One region of the Photobacterium sanguinicancri genome, then DNA from elsewhere that is predicted to be linked to it. Evidence: predicted binding sites of a transcription regulator. Region 1 holds the regulator's gene; the other holds the start of a gene.
What was found. Region 1 encodes PurR, which represses purine synthesis genes. Its sites were predicted from a motif close to TNANGNAAACGTTTNCNTNA; they were not measured.

Region 1 (8,598 bases):
CTCAAACCTGATCTTACGCCTTTACTCGATATCATCTTCATTGTAATGGTGTTTTTATTACTGACAGCCAGTGTGAAACTTCAATCCCTTGATGTGGAATTGCCGCAAACAAGTACCGAAGTGTTACAAGAAACCCATGCTGATCCCATTACGATCAACTTATTGGCAAAAGATCCCTACTGGGCTCTACAAGGTAAAGAAGCGAATAACTGGCAAAGCTTTAGCATCAACTTATTAAAAGAAGTAAAAGCTAACCCTAAAAAGCCCGTTGTTATTGGTGCAGATAAAGGCGCATCAGTCGAACACATGCTCAAGCTTTTGGCACTACTTCAACAACATGAAATCAAAGCAACACAATTACTAATGGAAGAGGAAGCATCATGAAACGCTTAGTCTTAGCTACAACTCTGCTTTTAACCGCCACATCAAGCTTGGCTAATGAGCGTATCATCAGTGCAGGTTCAGCCATTACTGAACTTTTAAATGCTATCGGTGCAGAGCAAAACATTGTCGCAGTCGATGCCACCAGCAGAAGCTTAGTGAATAAAAATATCCCGACGCTGGGTTACCATCGCGCATTATCTGCAGAGAGCCTGATCGCGTTAACCCCTACTCGCTTATTAGGTTCGGAAGAAATGGGGCCAAAAACTACCCTCGACCTAGTGAAACAGGCTGGTGTTGAGGTGAATATTCTCAATTCAGGCGAAACAGTGAATGATCTTCTAAATCGTATAGATAGCATTGGCGAAATCACAGGTAAGCAAAACAAAGCAAACGAGCTAAAAGAAAAGGTAAAGCAGCAAGTTGCTAATATTCAAAACAATAACAAACGTGCTTCTACCGTAAGTAAAAAGCCTGTAAAAGTCTTATTCCTATCGATTCATGAAGGTCGCCCTGCAACTGTAGGTGGACGCAATACAACAGCAGATACCGTTATTAATCTTGCGGGTGGTATTAACCCAGCAGCGCAAAAAGTGGAGTCTTATAAGCCGATTTCCGCGGAATCTATGCTTGAAATGCAACCCGATATCATCATGCTAAGTAGCCGTACTTACAACTCAATCGGCCAAGCTGACGGTCTATTCAAAGAACTTCCACTCCTTGCTGCCACCCCAGCAGGCATTAATAAAGCCGTTGTTGTTATTGATGGCACGGCACTTATTGGTGGCCTTGGACTTAAAAGCCTCAGTGAAGCAGAACGCTTAAACCGCGTTTTCTACCCTTAATCGTCGAGTATTGATTACGTGTCCGTTATGCAAATCCAAAGACTTCCATTAAAAATCGTTTTCCCCGTTGGGTTGAGCTTGCTCTTCCTTGCGGTGGCTACATCCGTGATTGTTGGCCCTATGGCTATAACTCTCAGTCAAAGCTTAAAAGCCTTTACGCCTTGGCAAAGTGAATTACCCGCACACATCCAGATAGTGATCCAACAAATAAGGCTGCCAAGAACACTATTATGTATTGCGATTGGTGCCATTCTCGCTTTATGTGGTGCTGTTATGCAGGGGCTATTTCGAAATCCGTTGGCCGATCCTGGCATCATTGGGGTTTCAGGTGGTGCGAGTTTAGGTGCTGCACTGGCTATTGTTCTTTTTGGTTCTTTAGCATCATCTTTCCCGATCCTATTAACATTAGGTACTGTGCCTATCATGGCGTTTCTTGGTGGCGCAGTAAGTACTTGGTTGGTATATACACTGGGGACAGATAAAAACGGAACATCCGTTACTATCATGCTACTCGCTGGGGTGGCTATCGGAGCACTTTCTGGCGCAGCTTTAGGCTTAATGAATTACTTTGCCGATGACCAAGCTCTACGTGATTTATCACTGTGGACAATGGGATCACTCGCGGGTGCTACATGGCCAGGTATCGCACTCGCCTTCTCAACATTCGGTATTCTTATGTGGGTGTTTGATCGCAAGGCCAACGCTCTAAATGCCTTTCTACTTGGCGAAGCTGAAGCAAAACACATGGGTGTGAATGTCCAAGCATTAAAACGCAGCCTAATTTTGTTGTGTGCTGCTGGTGTGGGAGTGTGCGTATCGCTAACAGGCGTGATTGGCTTTATTGGTCTTATTATTCCACATTTAGGCCGTATGCTTACCGGGCCTAACCATAAAAGCTTACTGCCATTATCAGCCTTGCTTGGCGCATTAATTTTGCTGATTGCAGATATGATCGCCCGTGTTATTGCGGCTCCCGCTGAATTGCCCGTAGGGATCATTACCGCCATCTTAGGTGCCCCCTTCTTTATTCTGTTACTTATTAAACAAAAAGGTCGCTTATCATGATGGTTGATGCTCATATATCTGATCAATGGCAGTCGACCCACCATGATAGCGTTGCGATCGCAGCTAAAGGGTTAAACCTCAGCCTTGGTGGTAAAATCTTACTTGATGATTTTAATCTCGAGATTAGGCATGGTGAGGTGACCGCATTACTTGGACCTAACGGCGCAGGCAAAAGTACACTACTCAAAGTACTGTGTGGCGAGTTGGATGCAGGAGGTGATATCCGCATTCATAATAAGAACCAAGCTAAGTGGCCAGCTAAAGCGTTAGCCCGATATTTAGCCGTTTTACCTCAACACAGTAGTTTAAGCTTTGCATTTACCGCACAAGAAGTAGTCGAACTCGGTGCTTTACCACTCGATCTTCCCCGCGCGGATGCAACGGCGACAGCAGCTGAAATGATGGAAAAGACCGATGTCACAACACTCGCCGACAGGTTATATCCCTCTTTATCTGGCGGAGAAAAGCAAAGAGTTCATTTTGCGCGAATTCTGACACAACTGAGTGAAGCAAATGAAAATGCGATTCTAATGCTTGATGAACCCACATCGGCTCTTGATTTGGCTCATCAGCATAAGACGTTACAATTAGCGCAGAACATGGCTAAAGCTGGCGCTGCCGTTATCGTTGTATTGCATGATCTAAACCTAGCGGCACAATATGCCAATCGCTTGATTATTGTGAATAATGGCAAAATACAAGCAGATGGCGATGCGTGGCACGCACTCGAACCGAGTAACATTGAACGAGTCTACGGTTGGCCAGTCACTATGACAGAGCATCCGGTGCACAAACACCCCGTGATTTTGTAGCACTTTACTTGCGTATTTATTACATTACCCATGCGAATGCATACTAACGCATCAAAAATCACCATAGTTACATTATTATTGTTGATGTCTATCAAGTATTACCATCTTGATAAACAGAAACGTTGCACTGTGCGCTACACTCAGTAAAATGTGAACGCAAGCGATTAACAATGTAACGCTACCCTAATCTATAAAAGCCGCTCATCCTAGAGAAGCGGCTTTTCACTTTTATGGAAGGTCTAAAGCGACACATGCACTCAACGTAAAAAGAGTAGGCGTGTTGGATGGCTTAGCTAGACCCTCTTTATTGCAATTATTAGAAGAATAACTATGGCAACGATTAAAGATGTTGCACGTATGGCTGGTGTTTCAACGACAACAGTCTCTCACGTGATAAACAAAACACGCTTCGTAGCAGAAGCAACACAGAAGAAAGTGTTGGCTGCCGTCGATGAACTGAACTATGCGCCAAGTGCTGTTGCTCGCAGCCTGAAATGTAATACTACTCGCACTATCGGTATGTTAGTAACGAAATCGACTAACCCGTTCTTTGCTGAAGTTGTACATGGCGTAGAAGAATACTGTTACAAAGAAGGCTATACCTTAATTCTATGTAACACCGAAGGTAACCTCTCTAAGCAACGTGATTACTTGCGCATGCTGGCTGAAAAGCGTGTAGATGGCTTGATGGTTATGTGTTCAGATCTCGACCAGCGTTTATTAGATCTATTAGAACGCCAAAGTGATCTACCTATGGTTGTGATGGACTGGGGCCCAGAAAGCCCACACACAGATAAAATCCAAGATAACGCAGCAGTCGGTGGTTATGTCGCGATCAAGCACTTTATCGAAAATGGCCACACTAAGATTGGCTGTCTATCTGGCCACAATGAAAAATCAACCTGTCGTGAACGCTTGAAAGGCTTCCAAAAAGCGATGGGTGAAGCTGATCTAGATATTAATGAAGATTGGATCATTGAAGGTGACTTCGAGTGTGAGACTGCCGTACAAGCAGCTGAACAGTTTATTGCAATGAAAGAGCGCCCTACTGCTATCTTCTGTTTTAACGACATTATGGCAATGGCGATGATCAGTACTTTCGTTCAACATGGAATTCGAGTGCCTGAAGATATCTCAATCATTGGTTACGATAATATCGAGCTAGCACCTTTCTTCTCGCCACCTTTGACAACAATCCACCAGCCTAAACGCCGCTTAGGTAAAACAGCGATTGAAATCTTGATGGAACGCGTAAAAGATAAAAAACATGAGACCCGTGTTTTTGAAATGTCACCGGCACTCGTTGTCCGTAAGTCAGTTCATAAGCTCAATTAATTATTCTTATTGCGCATAAAAAAACAAAAAACCGACAATATTAAACGTCGGTTTTTTTATAAATTCACATCGCTTAAAATTCGATTTTTTCACACAAACACTTAATCTATAACAATAAGTTTACTTATAAAATTGAAATAGTTCTCTTCAATTTACTGCTCATTTCATTTCACACCTGAATATTCTCTCTCTCTTAATAGTAATAATTGAAGCAACATCACACTTTGACCCCCGTAAGTTAAACGATTTTCTGCTATTTACGATATGCTTATTCAGTCACGAACAAGGCAAACCATTTGAAAGAATGGGACGCAAAGCTTCCGGCCTAACAGAGTGTTATTTGGGTAACATTTAACACTTTTAAGGTAGCGGGGTTACCGATGGATTTAACGCAAAACCTGCTTCAGGATTTGACATGCTTTTGACATATATTAAGTGTGCTTTGCTAATCTAAACTCCTCGCTTATATGTTAGGTGACTCCCAGATTTATTTCACCGAGAAGTCGCATGGATAAACCAATACTTAAAGACACCCTAAAATTATTCGACTGCTTTGACAGTGTTAAATCACGGTCCATGTTTGGCGGTTTTGGCATTTTTTCAGGTGAAACGATGTTTGCACTTGTCGTAAAAAATAAGTTACACCTTCGTGCCAATGCTAAAAATATTGAGCAGTTTAAAAAAGCTGACTTAACCCCTTATGTTTATGAAAAACGCGGTTTTCCCGTTGTGACTAAGCATTTTGCAATACCTGATACCTGGTGGAATACTCCAGAGATGATCATTGAACACGCACGCGGTTCTTTAGACGGTGCAAATAACGACAAAGAAACAAAAAGTAAAGTTGGGCCTTCACGTATCAAAGATTTACCCAATTTACGGTTAGCGAATGAACGTATGCTGAAAAAAGTAGGTATTGATACTGTCGACAAGCTTGTAGAAGTTGGCGCTATTGATGCTTATAAAGCACTACTCGATACACATGATAATAATCTCAACATCGAGTTGCTTTGGGCTTTAGAAGGCGCGATCAGCGGCAGACATTGGTCGGTGATCAGTGAAACAAGACGCGGAGAGTTGTTAGGTTTATTACCTTAAGCCATTCGGTCAAAAACAACACTTTTTACAATATAAAAAACGGGGCTTTGGCCTCGTTTTTTATAGCTCCAGCCTCCTGAATGTCAGGATTACGTCAAAGATTGACTCTTCTCACAAATACTGTTCACAAAAGCATCAGTTAACTTTTAATCTTACCTTAAATAAGTAAAATACTGGCTAGCAGCAGAACAACCAACGTCAAAAAATTGTTTTTAACTACTTATGGCAACTGTTGCATGAAGGTAGCGCCACTTTAATGACGCTTCATAACCTTCGCCATAACCAACGTGCAGTCTCTTTATAGATTGCAAAAAGTGAGGCAAGTATGCTCTGTTCAAAGCCTTTTCCTGGGCAAACAGACCACATATTCAAAGACAAATTTAACAAATGGCCAAAGTTATTCCGTGCCTTTGTTCTTCTTAGCCTACTCCCTCCAGCTTTAGTCATGCTACTAGTCTCTCAGCAACTGGCTCCACTTAATGCACTCATTGATACAGTTACCCTGACATGCGGCTTTAATATCATGCTGATTGTATGGGGCGTATTACTCAAAGTTCGCGCTCGTAAATACTGGTATCGAAACTATCACATTGGCAAAACACTGGTCCTTGCATGCCTGCCTTTCATCGCATCAGCTTATATCGCTTTGTCTGATATTCCGGATAACCGTGTTGTGCAACAAGAACGTAGCCAAGCTGTAGAAGTAGCCATTAACTAAAAAGCTGCTCAAATTACAGACACTCAGCGGCTATTTTCAGTTTTTCTCTAATTAATTGAAATATTTGCGTCCTTCGTTGGGTCTCCTTTATTACCTTGGTATAGCATTGGTGCTATATCATGTGTTCATAAGGAAACGACGCAGTGCGCCTCGCGAAAAAAAACAAATACTCCATCTTTGTCCGCCCATTACTTTGGCTACAGAAGCGTAATTTCGGCGCAGAACTGAACCCTTCTTTGCTGTGGGGACGCCGTCCACCACTCTTTTGGTTAGTCGCAGGATTTTTTGGCTACCTTGATCGCCGCCACTCTCCACTTTCACCTGTTACGCGCTCTCTTGTTTGTGTCCGTGTTTCACAGCTTAATGATTGTGAGTTTTGCGTCGATGCCAATGGAATGCGCCTAGCAGAGCGTTGTGATTCTGTTGAAAAGATCAAAGCCCTCTCCCAGTGGCAACAAAACATCACCTTATTCACCGATGAAGAAATAGCGGTGCTGCATTATGTTGAAGCCATGACTATTACAGGGCAAAAAGTAACAGAAACGATGCTAGCTGATCTGCAACAGTGGTTTGATGAAGATAGCCTCGTTGAACTTACTGCACTGATCGCTTTTCAAAATCTATCAGCTAAGTTTAATACCGCGCTAGATGTGCCTGCGCAAGGCTTTTGCTCCATCCCTATCACATCTGCACTGAACGATAACAACTCGGCCGATAAACAGGACGCGTCATCGGCTACACAACCTCCACCATCAAGTAAATCGTAGGAGTTATCTCATGGATAAAAAGAAACTACTGCTCATTACCATAATTGCCACGCTTATTGGAAGTTGGTTCCTGTTTGATTTAGGCCAGTACTTCACATTAGAGCAAGCGAAGGCGCAGCAAGTCGCATTGCAAGATACGATAGCAGCACGTCCCTTCTTCGCGAGTATCGTGTACTTTTCGATTTATATTGTTGTAACGGCACTCTCTTTACCGGGCGCGGCAATCATGACTCTACTGGGTGCGGCATTATTTGGTTTTTGGTGGAGCCTGATTTTAATCTCGTTTGCGAGCACCATTGGTGCGACACTCGCTTTCCTATTTAGCCGTTATATTCTTCGCGACTGGGTACAAGCTAAATTCGGGCATCGTCTTGCGCCTATCAATGCAGGCATTAAAAAAGACGGTCCTTTTTATCTATTCACACTGCGATTAATCCCAGTGTTCCCGTTCTTTCTGGTGAACCTACTAATGGGGTTAACACCGCTATCAACCAAACGCTTTTACTTAGTCAGCCAAATAGGGATGCTGGCAGGTACGGCTGTTTATATCAACGCGGGTACCCAACTTGGCGAAATAGATTCACTCAGTGGCATTATTTCAGCCCCTGTGCTTATTTCTCTCGCGCTATTAGGGGTTTTTCCACTGGTCGCGAAATTTGTTATGGGCATTATCGAGCAGCGCCGCGTATATGCTGACTGGACACCGCCTGAAAAATTCGACCAAAACATGGTCGTGATTGGAGCGGGTGCGGGTGGCTTAGTCAGTGCCTATATTGCTGCAGCAGTAAAAGCAAAAGTAACGTTAATTGAACGTCATAAAATGGGTGGCGATTGCTTAAATACAGGCTGTGTACCCTCAAAGGCTGTTATTCGTGCGGCACATGCAATGTCTGAAATTACCCGAGCAAAAGAATTCGGCATTACTACGGGCGATGTGAAAGTCGATTTTAAACAAGTCATGACGCGCGTTCATACTGTCATCGACAAAATTGAGCCACATGACTCTGTTGAACGTTATTCGTCGTTAGGTGTGAACTGCGTATCTGGTGAAGCGCGTATCTTGTCGCCATGGGAAGTAGAAGTAAACGGTGAGCGCATTACCACCCGAAACATCGTGATTGCGACGGGTGCTCGCCCACTGGTTCCTAATATTCCGGGTCTACAAGATGTTAACTACCTTACCTCAGACACTATTTGGCAGCTAAAAGAACAACCCAAGAAACTCCTTGTTCTGGGTGGCGGGCCGATTGGCTGTGAACTCGCACAAAGCTTCCAACGATTAGGCAGCCAAGTTACCTTGGTCGAAATGGTTGACCAACTGCTTATCCGCGAAGATGCTGATGCCGCAGAGTTAGTGCATAGCAAATTACAAAGTGACGGCGTCGAGGTCAAACTAAACCACAAAGCCTTACGCTTTGAATCTATCGAGCAGGATGATGGCTCTCGCATCCAACGTGCTTACCTTGAGCACCAAGGGCAGACTGTCACCACTGACTTTGACTATGTCATGCTCGCGCTTGGGCGTGTTGCTAACGTACAAGGTTTTGGCTTAGAAGAACTCGGCATTACCACAAGCG
Region 2 (8,598 bases), 1.8 Mb from region 1:
CAAGCTGAAGACCGTATTCTCGACATTTTGTTACCACCAGCACGCGATGCGTGGGGCCAAAATGAAGAAGGCGATAACCACTCATCAACGCGTCAATCTTTCCGTAAGAAATTACGCGAAGGTAAACTAGACGACAAAGAAGTTGAAATTGATATCGCTGCGCCACAAATGGGTGTGGAAATCATGGCACCTCCGGGCATGGAAGACATGACCAACCAGCTGCAAGGCATGTTCCAAAACCTTGCGGGCAACACTTCGAAAAAGCGCAAGATGAAAATCAAAGACGCGCTGAAAGCCGCCTCTGAAGAAGAAGCCGCTAAGCTAGTAAACCAAGAAGAGCTAAAAGAACAAGCTATCTTCGCGGTTGAAAACAACGGTATCGTCTTCTTAGATGAGATCGACAAAATCTGTAAGCGTGGTGAGTCATCAGGCCCAGATGTGTCTCGTGAGGGTGTTCAGCGCGATCTACTACCACTCGTCGAAGGCAGCACAGTATCAACCAAGCACGGCATGGTAAAAACCGATCACATCCTGTTTGTTGCATCAGGTGCATTCCAAGTTGCAAAACCGTCAGACCTGATCCCTGAACTTCAAGGCCGCTTACCCATTCGTGTCGAGTTAGAACCCCTAACGAGTCACGACTTTAAACGCATCCTAACCGAGCCAAATGCCTCGCTTACGGAGCAATACCGTGCGCTGATGGAAACCGAGTCTGTCGAGATTTCATTTACTGAAGATGGCATTGATAAGCTAGCAGAAGCCGCATGGCAAGTGAATGAGCGCACGGAAAATATCGGTGCTCGTCGCTTACATACTGTGATGGAACGCTTGATGGAAGAGCTGTCTTACGATGCATCAGAAAAGTCTGGGCACGTACTGGTGATCAATGCTGATTACGTCAACGAACGCTTAGGTGAACTCGTTGAAGATGAAGATCTAAGCCGCTTCATTTTGTAGTTATCTACGCTACGACAGAGAAAAACACCGATCAACGGCGCATTTATTGCGCCGTTTTTTTTGTACCTAGATATGACCGAAAAACTATTACCGGCTTCACAAATTTTGTTCTGAAACAAACATTGTTGCGATAAATTTGCCCATCGGACGAATTGCGCCATAATAGCCACTTGATACATTGCTAAGTACGATATTATGAAATCATCTTCTTCACTCGCGATTTGGTTAGATGCAGCTCGGCCGAAAACACTTCCGCTGGCTATAGCATCCATTGTTTGTGGTAGCGCGGTGGCAGGATGGCAAGGAAGTTTTTCTGCATCAATCTCAGGGTTAGCATTACTGACTGCCCTGTTACTTCAAATTTTATCTAATCTGGCTAATGATTATGGCGACGCCATCAAAGGCACAGATAACGACGACCGTCTTGGGCCGCAGCGCGCGATTCAGTCAGGTCTTGTGACGCCACAAGCCATGCGCACTGCCATGGGCTTAAATATCGTGTTAACCGTTGCTAGCGGGCTTACATTGATCTTCTTAGCCTGTAATAACTTACAAGACATGTTCGGTTTTATGCTGCTAGGCCTGATGGCAATTGCCGCTTCAATTGCCTATACCGTAGGTAATAAACCTTATGGTTACCGTGGTTTAGGCGATTTATCAGTACTGATGTTTTTTGGTTGGCTAGGCGTTGCTGGTACCTATTACCTGCAAGCAGGGCAAATCGATTCAGTGATCATGTTACCTGCAACAGCCTGTGGTTTATTGGCTGTTGGTGTACTCAACATTAATAACCTACGTGATATCGACAACGATCGTGCCTGTGGCAAGTTAACCTTAGCCGTTCGGATGGGACCAGAATGGGGCCGTAAATATCATCTATTTTTGCTAGCCGGTAGTGTTATTTGCTTGGCGCTATTTGCCTTACTTGAAATGCACTCACCATTTGGTTGGCTATTTGTGCTTAGCGTTCCATTGCTATTTAGCCACGGTAAAAAAGTGATGCAGTCTGCCGACGGTGCCGCCCTTCGCCCTATGATGGCAACCATGGTGAAATGCGCTCTACTGACCAATATTTTGTTTGCAGCTGGTGTGATGCTCTCTTAAACGCACCCACATGGACTAACGACGAGACCGTCCCCTCAAAGTGCGTATCGTCCGTTAGTCACTTATTGCAATGCCCTTTTAGCTGGTTATACTTTCAACAAGTTAGGACAATTTCTGTGCCTGTACTGAATCCGTACTAGCCACCGAACTGACTCCTTCAGCCTTTCGCCACAACAAGAAGTGAACTTATGGAATACAACACCTCAGAGCTATGCGATATCTACCTCGATAAAGTAGATGTAGTAGAGCCTATGTTCAGCTCTTATGGCGGTCGCAGCTCGTTTGGCGGCCAAGTCTCCACAGTTAAATGTTTCGAAGACAATGCGCTGATCCATACGGTCTTAGAGCAAGACGGTGCAGGACGCGTATTACTGATTGATGGCGGGGGTTCATTACGTCGAGCACTGATCGATGCAGAACTGGCGCAATTAGCCGCTGATAACGAATGGGAAGGGATTATCGTGTATGGCAGTGTTCGCCATGTCGATGAACTTGATGAGCTCGATTTAGGCATCCACGCGTTAGCGTCTATTCCTGTCGGTGCTGACGAGCAAGGTGTGGGTGAAGTGGATGTTGCCGTTAACTTTGGTGGGGTAACCTTCTTACCAGAAGATCATATCTACGCAGATAATACTGGAGTGATCTTATCGCAAGATCCACTCGATATTGATTAACAGGGTAAACACCTGTTAACACCTTACCTGTCGCTTTCAGGCGGGTCTTTCGTACCTAGTCCTAAATAAAGCTCTCACGATGGTGAGTAACACTCCCATCGTGATCACTAGATGCAGCTCAGCTCACTGGGCTGCATGTCAAAGCCAGAGTGATACCAATCTAGATAAGATTGGTATTCAATTACTCTACGCCTTCCATTTTGCCTAGCAGGTTACGAACACGTTCTTGCCATGCGTTATGGTCATTGCGAAGTTTGTCGTTATCTTGCATCAGTTCTTCACGGCCAGAACGCAATTCTTGCGCTTCCATTGCTAAGCTATCTTTTTGTTCTTTTAGTTCTTCAATTTCCATTTGTAGCAGAGAAATTGTATCAACCGCCAACTGTACTTTTGATTCTAGCTTTTCCAACATTTCTAATGACATAAATTTCACCTGATTGTAAGGCTCGCCCCTTCGACTAAGCCTGATAAGACGCGGCACGAGCGTGTTTAATATGCGATGTTGAAATCTATTCTAACCACGCAGAGGCTATCAAGCATCCCCTATTCTAGTGCTTTTTCGCAAGTGGTTAAAAAAAGACCTATTTTGATGATATTTTTGCATACCGACGTCGCATTATTCATTTTGCCATCGGCTGTGCACCTTTGTGCAATCCTCTCACCCTGTGGCATTGAATGATATTACAATCCGACATTTATGCGAAACCAGCGCAAACCTGCATGAATAGGTAAACAGTGGAGTGTGATAATTCAGCCATCGCATGCCAAACAATGCGTAGAATTGCGATCTCAATCTATTTTCATGCAGCCTCACCATGCTACTTTTTATCTTGATCGTATCTCTCTTGGATTTATCCAAGATTTGCCTTCTCTGGCACATCCGACCTATTTTAGGTCGGATTTTTTATGCCAATTCAACAACATACCCCTAAAGTGGCATAAGCAAAATGTTGCCTTTCGCGCATTTAAATAACCATTTAGTAAAAATGAGATTTCAATCATAAAACACGCAAACGCTTGCGCGTTTACGCGTTATCATTTTCCTTTTATGCTCGAACGCACATTATTCGAACGAAAATATTTTCATAATATCGGTACACAGCACCTCGCTGTGAATAACTATAAAAACGATACCCCTACAACATATCGATAAAAGGACTGAAAGATGACCAACTCAAAACAACACACCCTCCTCGGAGAGTGTATCGCTGAGTTTATAGGAACAGGTTTGCTGATCTTCTTCGGCGTCGGATGTGTCGCAGCCCTTGTATTAACAGGTGCAGAATTCGGCCAGTGGGAAGTCAGTATTATGTGGGGCTTCGGTGTCGCGCTTGCTATCTACTGTACAGCAGGCGTATCCGGTGCTCATATCAACCCAGCAGTCACCATCGCACTTGCACTCTTCCACGGCTTTGATAAACGCAAAGTCGGCCCGTACATTGTGGCCCAAGTACTTGGTGCTTTCTGTTCGGCGGCACTTATCTACGCACTTTACAGCAACCTCTTTACCGAATTCGAAGCCGCAAATCAGATCGTCCGAGGCAGTGAAGCCAGCCTAGCAACCGCAGGTATTTTCTCAACTTACCCTCATGCAGCCCTGTCTTTTAGCGGTGCATTTGCGGTTGAGTTCGTGATCACAGCGGTACTGATGTTTGCCATTCTAGCGATTGGTGATGATAAGAACGGTGCACCACGTGGCGCTATGGGCCCTCTACTGATTGGTATTTTAATCGCAATTATCGGTGGTTCTTTAGGTCCACTAACTGGTTTTGCGATGAACCCAGCTCGTGACTTTGGCCCTAAGTTCTTTGCCTTCATGGCGGGATGGGGTGACATGGCACTGACTGGCGGTAAAGATATTCCATATATGATAGTGCCAATACTGGCGCCTATCTTCGGCGCATGTTTTGGTGGCTGGTTGTACCCGAAAGTGATTGGTACTTACCTGCCAGGCAACAACTGCACCCTACCAAATAAATGCGAAGGCGATAGCGAACAAGAAACAGCCAATGCTTAATCGCATCAGCATGAAACGAACATAAAAATAGGATGCCAGCTCGACCCAGCGTCTGTGGTCGGGCTGAAGATAGCGTCCATCTCTACTACCCTATAAAAATACATCGAGGAAAATGTTATGACCACTGAGCAAAAGTACATTGTTGCACTTGATCAGGGTACGACTAGTTCCCGCGCGGTTGTGTTAGACCACAACGCCAACATCGTCTGCTCTTCTCAACGTGAATTCACCCAGATTTATCCAAAAGCAGGCTGGGTTGAGCACGATCCTCTTGAGATCTATGCAACGCAAAGTTCAACCTTAGTGGAAGTACTTGCCAAAGCAGGCATCCGCTCAGACCAAGTCGCGGGTATTGGTATCACCAACCAACGTGAAACCACCATTGTTTGGGATAAAAACACCGGTAAGCCTGTTTACAATGCGATTGTATGGCAATGCCGCCGTACTGCTGATATTTGTGAAGGCCTGAAAGGTGAAGGACTAGAAGAGTACATCCGTGAAAACACTGGCCTGGTGGTCGACCCGTATTTCTCTGGCACCAAAATTAAATGGATTCTGGATAATGTAGAAGGCGCACGTGAAGAAGCAGAAGCCGGTAATCTACTCTTTGGTACCGTTGATACTTGGCTGATCTGGAAGATGACTCAAGGACGTGTTCACGTTACTGATTACACCAATGCTTCACGTACTATGGTGTTTAACATCAACACCCTACAATGGGATGAAAAACTGCTGAAAGCTTTAGATATTCCACTGTCTATGATGCCTGAAGTGAAACCCTCTTCTCAAGTGTACGGCCAAACTAACATTGGTGGTAAAGGCGGTACGCGTATTCCAATCTCTGGTATTGCAGGTGACCAACAAGCCGCACTATTTGGCCAAATGTGTGTTGAACAAGGTCAAGCGAAAAACACCTACGGTACGGGCTGTTTCTTGCTAATGAACACAGGCAAAGAAAAAGTGACCTCGCACAATGGTCTATTGACGACGCTAGCCTGTGGCCCTAAAGGTGACGTGGCTTACGCACTCGAAGGCGCCGTCTTTATGGGTGGCGCATCCGTACAGTGGCTACGCGATGAAGTGAAACTGCTGAGTGATGCGAGCGACTCTGAATACTTTGCAGAAAAAGTCGGCAGTGCTAACGGCGTATACGTCGTACCTGCATTTACGGGCTTAGGTGCACCTTACTGGGACCCGTATGCTCGTGGGGCAATTGTTGGCCTAACGCGTGGTGTTAACTCTAACCACATTATTCGTGCAACGCTGGAAAGTGTGGCTTACCAAACACGTGATGTATTGGACGCTATGCAAGCGGACTCGGGTATCAAACTAGCCAGCCTACGTGTTGATGGCGGCGCGGTAGCCAATAACTTCTTAATGCAGTTCCAATCAGATATCCTCGACACTGAGGTACACCGTCCGGTTGTAACGGAAGTAACAGCACTGGGTGCTGCGTACTTAGCTGGCCTTGCCGTTGGCTTCTGGGACAGCATTGATGAGCTAAAAGACAAAGCAGTGCTAGATCGTAACTTCCTACCTTGTGCCAACGACAAGAAACGTGAACGCCGCTACCGTGGCTGGCAACGTGCGGTTGAATGTGCAAAAGGCTGGGCAATCGATGAAGACTACGATGACGAGTAACGAGTGATCATTAACTCTCTCAGAGGTTCACCCTTCAAAAAAGGTCTGCACTAGCAGACCTTTTCTTTGTCATTTCAATTCAATTGTTTTCTTTTCATCGTCTTTTAAGCAATCACACCGCCATCAATCAAACAGAATATTCAACAACACCCACCTCACCAGTTTTCAGCCATGACTACGCGATTAAGCTATGCCACAAGATCGGCACGACAATAATGGCTATCAGTAAGATTAATAACCCGTATTCAAGGCGCAATAATTGGTTGTGGGCTTGGCTCTGTTGTCGCTTGTTTAGTTGTTGGTTTTCTTGTTTCACCTCGCGGCGAAAGCGCTTGATCAGCCTATGCATCGTATCTCGCTATTTCTGTTATATTTTTATGCTAACATTTTGACCGAAAGCCATATTTATTATCGTGATCTTTTTCACGCCTACTACTTGATAGTGCACAGAAATAAATTAACGCAAACGTTTCACTCAAGCTGTGATAAGATCCCCGCCAGTTAAAAAGCCCACTGTTTTCTACTTCCGGAGTAACCATGAAACGCGATTTAGCGATGGCATTTTCCCGTGTCACTGAAGGTGCCGCACTGGCTGGCTACAAATGGCTTGGCCGTGGTGACAAAAATGCTGCCGATGGCGCAGCAGTTGAAGTTATGCGTACCCTTCTGAATCAAACCGAAATTGAAGGTGAGATCGTTATTGGTGAAGGTGAAATCGATGAAGCACCAATGCTCTACATTGGTGAAAAAGTCGGTTTGGGTGGTGATGCAGTAGACATCGCCGTTGACCCAATCGAAGGCACTCGCATGACAGCGATGGGCCAAAACAACGCGTTAGCAGTACTTGCTGCTGGTGAAAAAGGCTCATTCCTTAAAGCACCAGACATGTACATGGAAAAATTGGTTGTTGGTCCTGGCGCTAAAGGGGCTATTGACCTAGACAAGCCACTGGCTGAAAACCTAGAAAACATCGCAGCAGCATTGGGTAAAACACTCGATTCACTGGTTGTGACGACGTTAGCGAAACCGCGTCATGATCAAATTATTGTCGACATGCAAGCGATGGGTGTACGTGTCTTCGCCTTCCCTGATGGTGATGTAGCAGCGTCGATCCTGACCTGTATGCCTGATAGCGAAGTCGACGTAATGTACTGCATCGGTGGCGCACCTGAAGGTGTGGTTTCGGCTGCAGCCATTCGCGCCCTTGGCGGTGACATGCATGGCCGTTTGATCCCTCGCCATCAAGTGAAAGAAGACAACGAAGAAAATCGTCGTCTTGGTCAGATTGAAATTGACCGTTGTGGCGAGATGGGTATCGAACCAAACAAGCTACTGCGCATGGAAGACATGGCAAAAAGCGATAACGTGATTTTTGCCGGTACGGGTATTACGAAAGGCGATCTACTGGAAGGCATTAGCCGCCAAGGTGATATGGCAACGACTGAAACCCTACTGATCCGTGGTAAGTGCCGTACGATCCGTCGTATTAAATCAACGCACTACTTATCACGTAAAGACGATGCGATTAAAGGCCACATCATCTAAGTAGCACTTATTAGCTTTTCGCGACACACTATTCGTAGTCATAAAGCGTGCCTCCTTTGGCGCGCTTTTTTATGCTGTCACATTTCCCTCGTTCACATTCTGCCTATTCTTTAATCGCACTCACTCTCATATTTTCACTCCCATAAGCTTGCTTCATCTTCTATGCTTAGTTTGTAAAGTCGTTGCTTTATTTAGCTAGCTGGTTACATAATAGTGATGACAGAGGAAGATGGTGCTATGAAAACAATCGATAAAATTCTTCAACGAATGAAGCGGGAAGGTGATGTCACCGCCAAGGCGTTGGCACAAGAATTACGCCTAACAACCATGGGGGTACGCCAGCACCTTCAAGGGCTAGAAGAATCAGGGTTGGTTGATTTTCACGATGTAAAAGTGAAGGTGGGCCGCCCAACTCGCCACTGGCGTTTAACGGCACAAGGGCACAACCAATTCACCGATCGTCATGGTGATTTGATCATTCAAATGCTCGATTCAGTCGAAGATTTATTTGGCGCTAGCGGTTTGGAAAAAGTAATTAATCAACGTGAACAACAAACGTTCGAGCAATACCAACAAGCACTAGCAAAGTGTGAAAATTTAAAAGAAAAACTCGAATTACTGACTACACTCAGGGAGCAGGAAGGCTACATGGCTGAGCTG

Region 2: the regulator PurR is predicted to act here: its motif matches at 6,852-6,871, upstream of glpX (class II fructose-bisphosphatase).

The regions. Positions count from the first base shown of each region.
Region 1 is NZ_AP024850.1:2,130,923-2,139,520, forward strand. It holds gene OCU87_RS10165 (ExbD/TolR family protein) at 1-384, shown strand, start outside; gene OCU87_RS10170 (heme/hemin ABC transporter substrate-binding protein) at 381-1,226, shown strand; gene OCU87_RS10175 (FecCD family ABC transporter permease) at 1,254-2,291, shown strand; gene OCU87_RS10180 (heme ABC transporter ATP-binding protein) at 2,288-3,103, shown strand; gene purR (HTH-type transcriptional repressor PurR) at 3,434-4,438, shown strand; cyclic di-GMP riboswitch class I at 4,715-4,820, shown strand; gene OCU87_RS10190 (TfoX/Sxy family DNA transformation protein) at 4,946-5,536, shown strand; gene OCU87_RS10195 (hypothetical protein) at 5,862-6,254, shown strand; gene OCU87_RS10200 (carboxymuconolactone decarboxylase family protein) at 6,398-7,021, shown strand; gene lpdA (dihydrolipoyl dehydrogenase) at 7,032-8,598, shown strand, end outside.
Region 2 is NZ_AP024850.1:187,149-195,746, reverse strand. It holds gene hslU (HslU--HslV peptidase ATPase subunit) at 1-957, shown strand, start outside; gene OCU87_RS00930 (1,4-dihydroxy-2-naphthoate polyprenyltransferase) at 1,153-2,061, shown strand; gene rraA (ribonuclease E activity regulator RraA) at 2,250-2,735, shown strand; gene zapB (cell division protein ZapB) at 2,917-3,159, opposite strand; gene OCU87_RS00915 (MIP/aquaporin family protein) at 3,901-4,752, shown strand; gene glpK (glycerol kinase GlpK) at 4,870-6,393, shown strand; gene OCU87_RS00905 (hypothetical protein) at 6,569-6,742, opposite strand; gene glpX (class II fructose-bisphosphatase) at 6,931-7,938, shown strand; gene OCU87_RS00895 (helix-turn-helix transcriptional regulator) at 8,176-8,598, shown strand, end outside.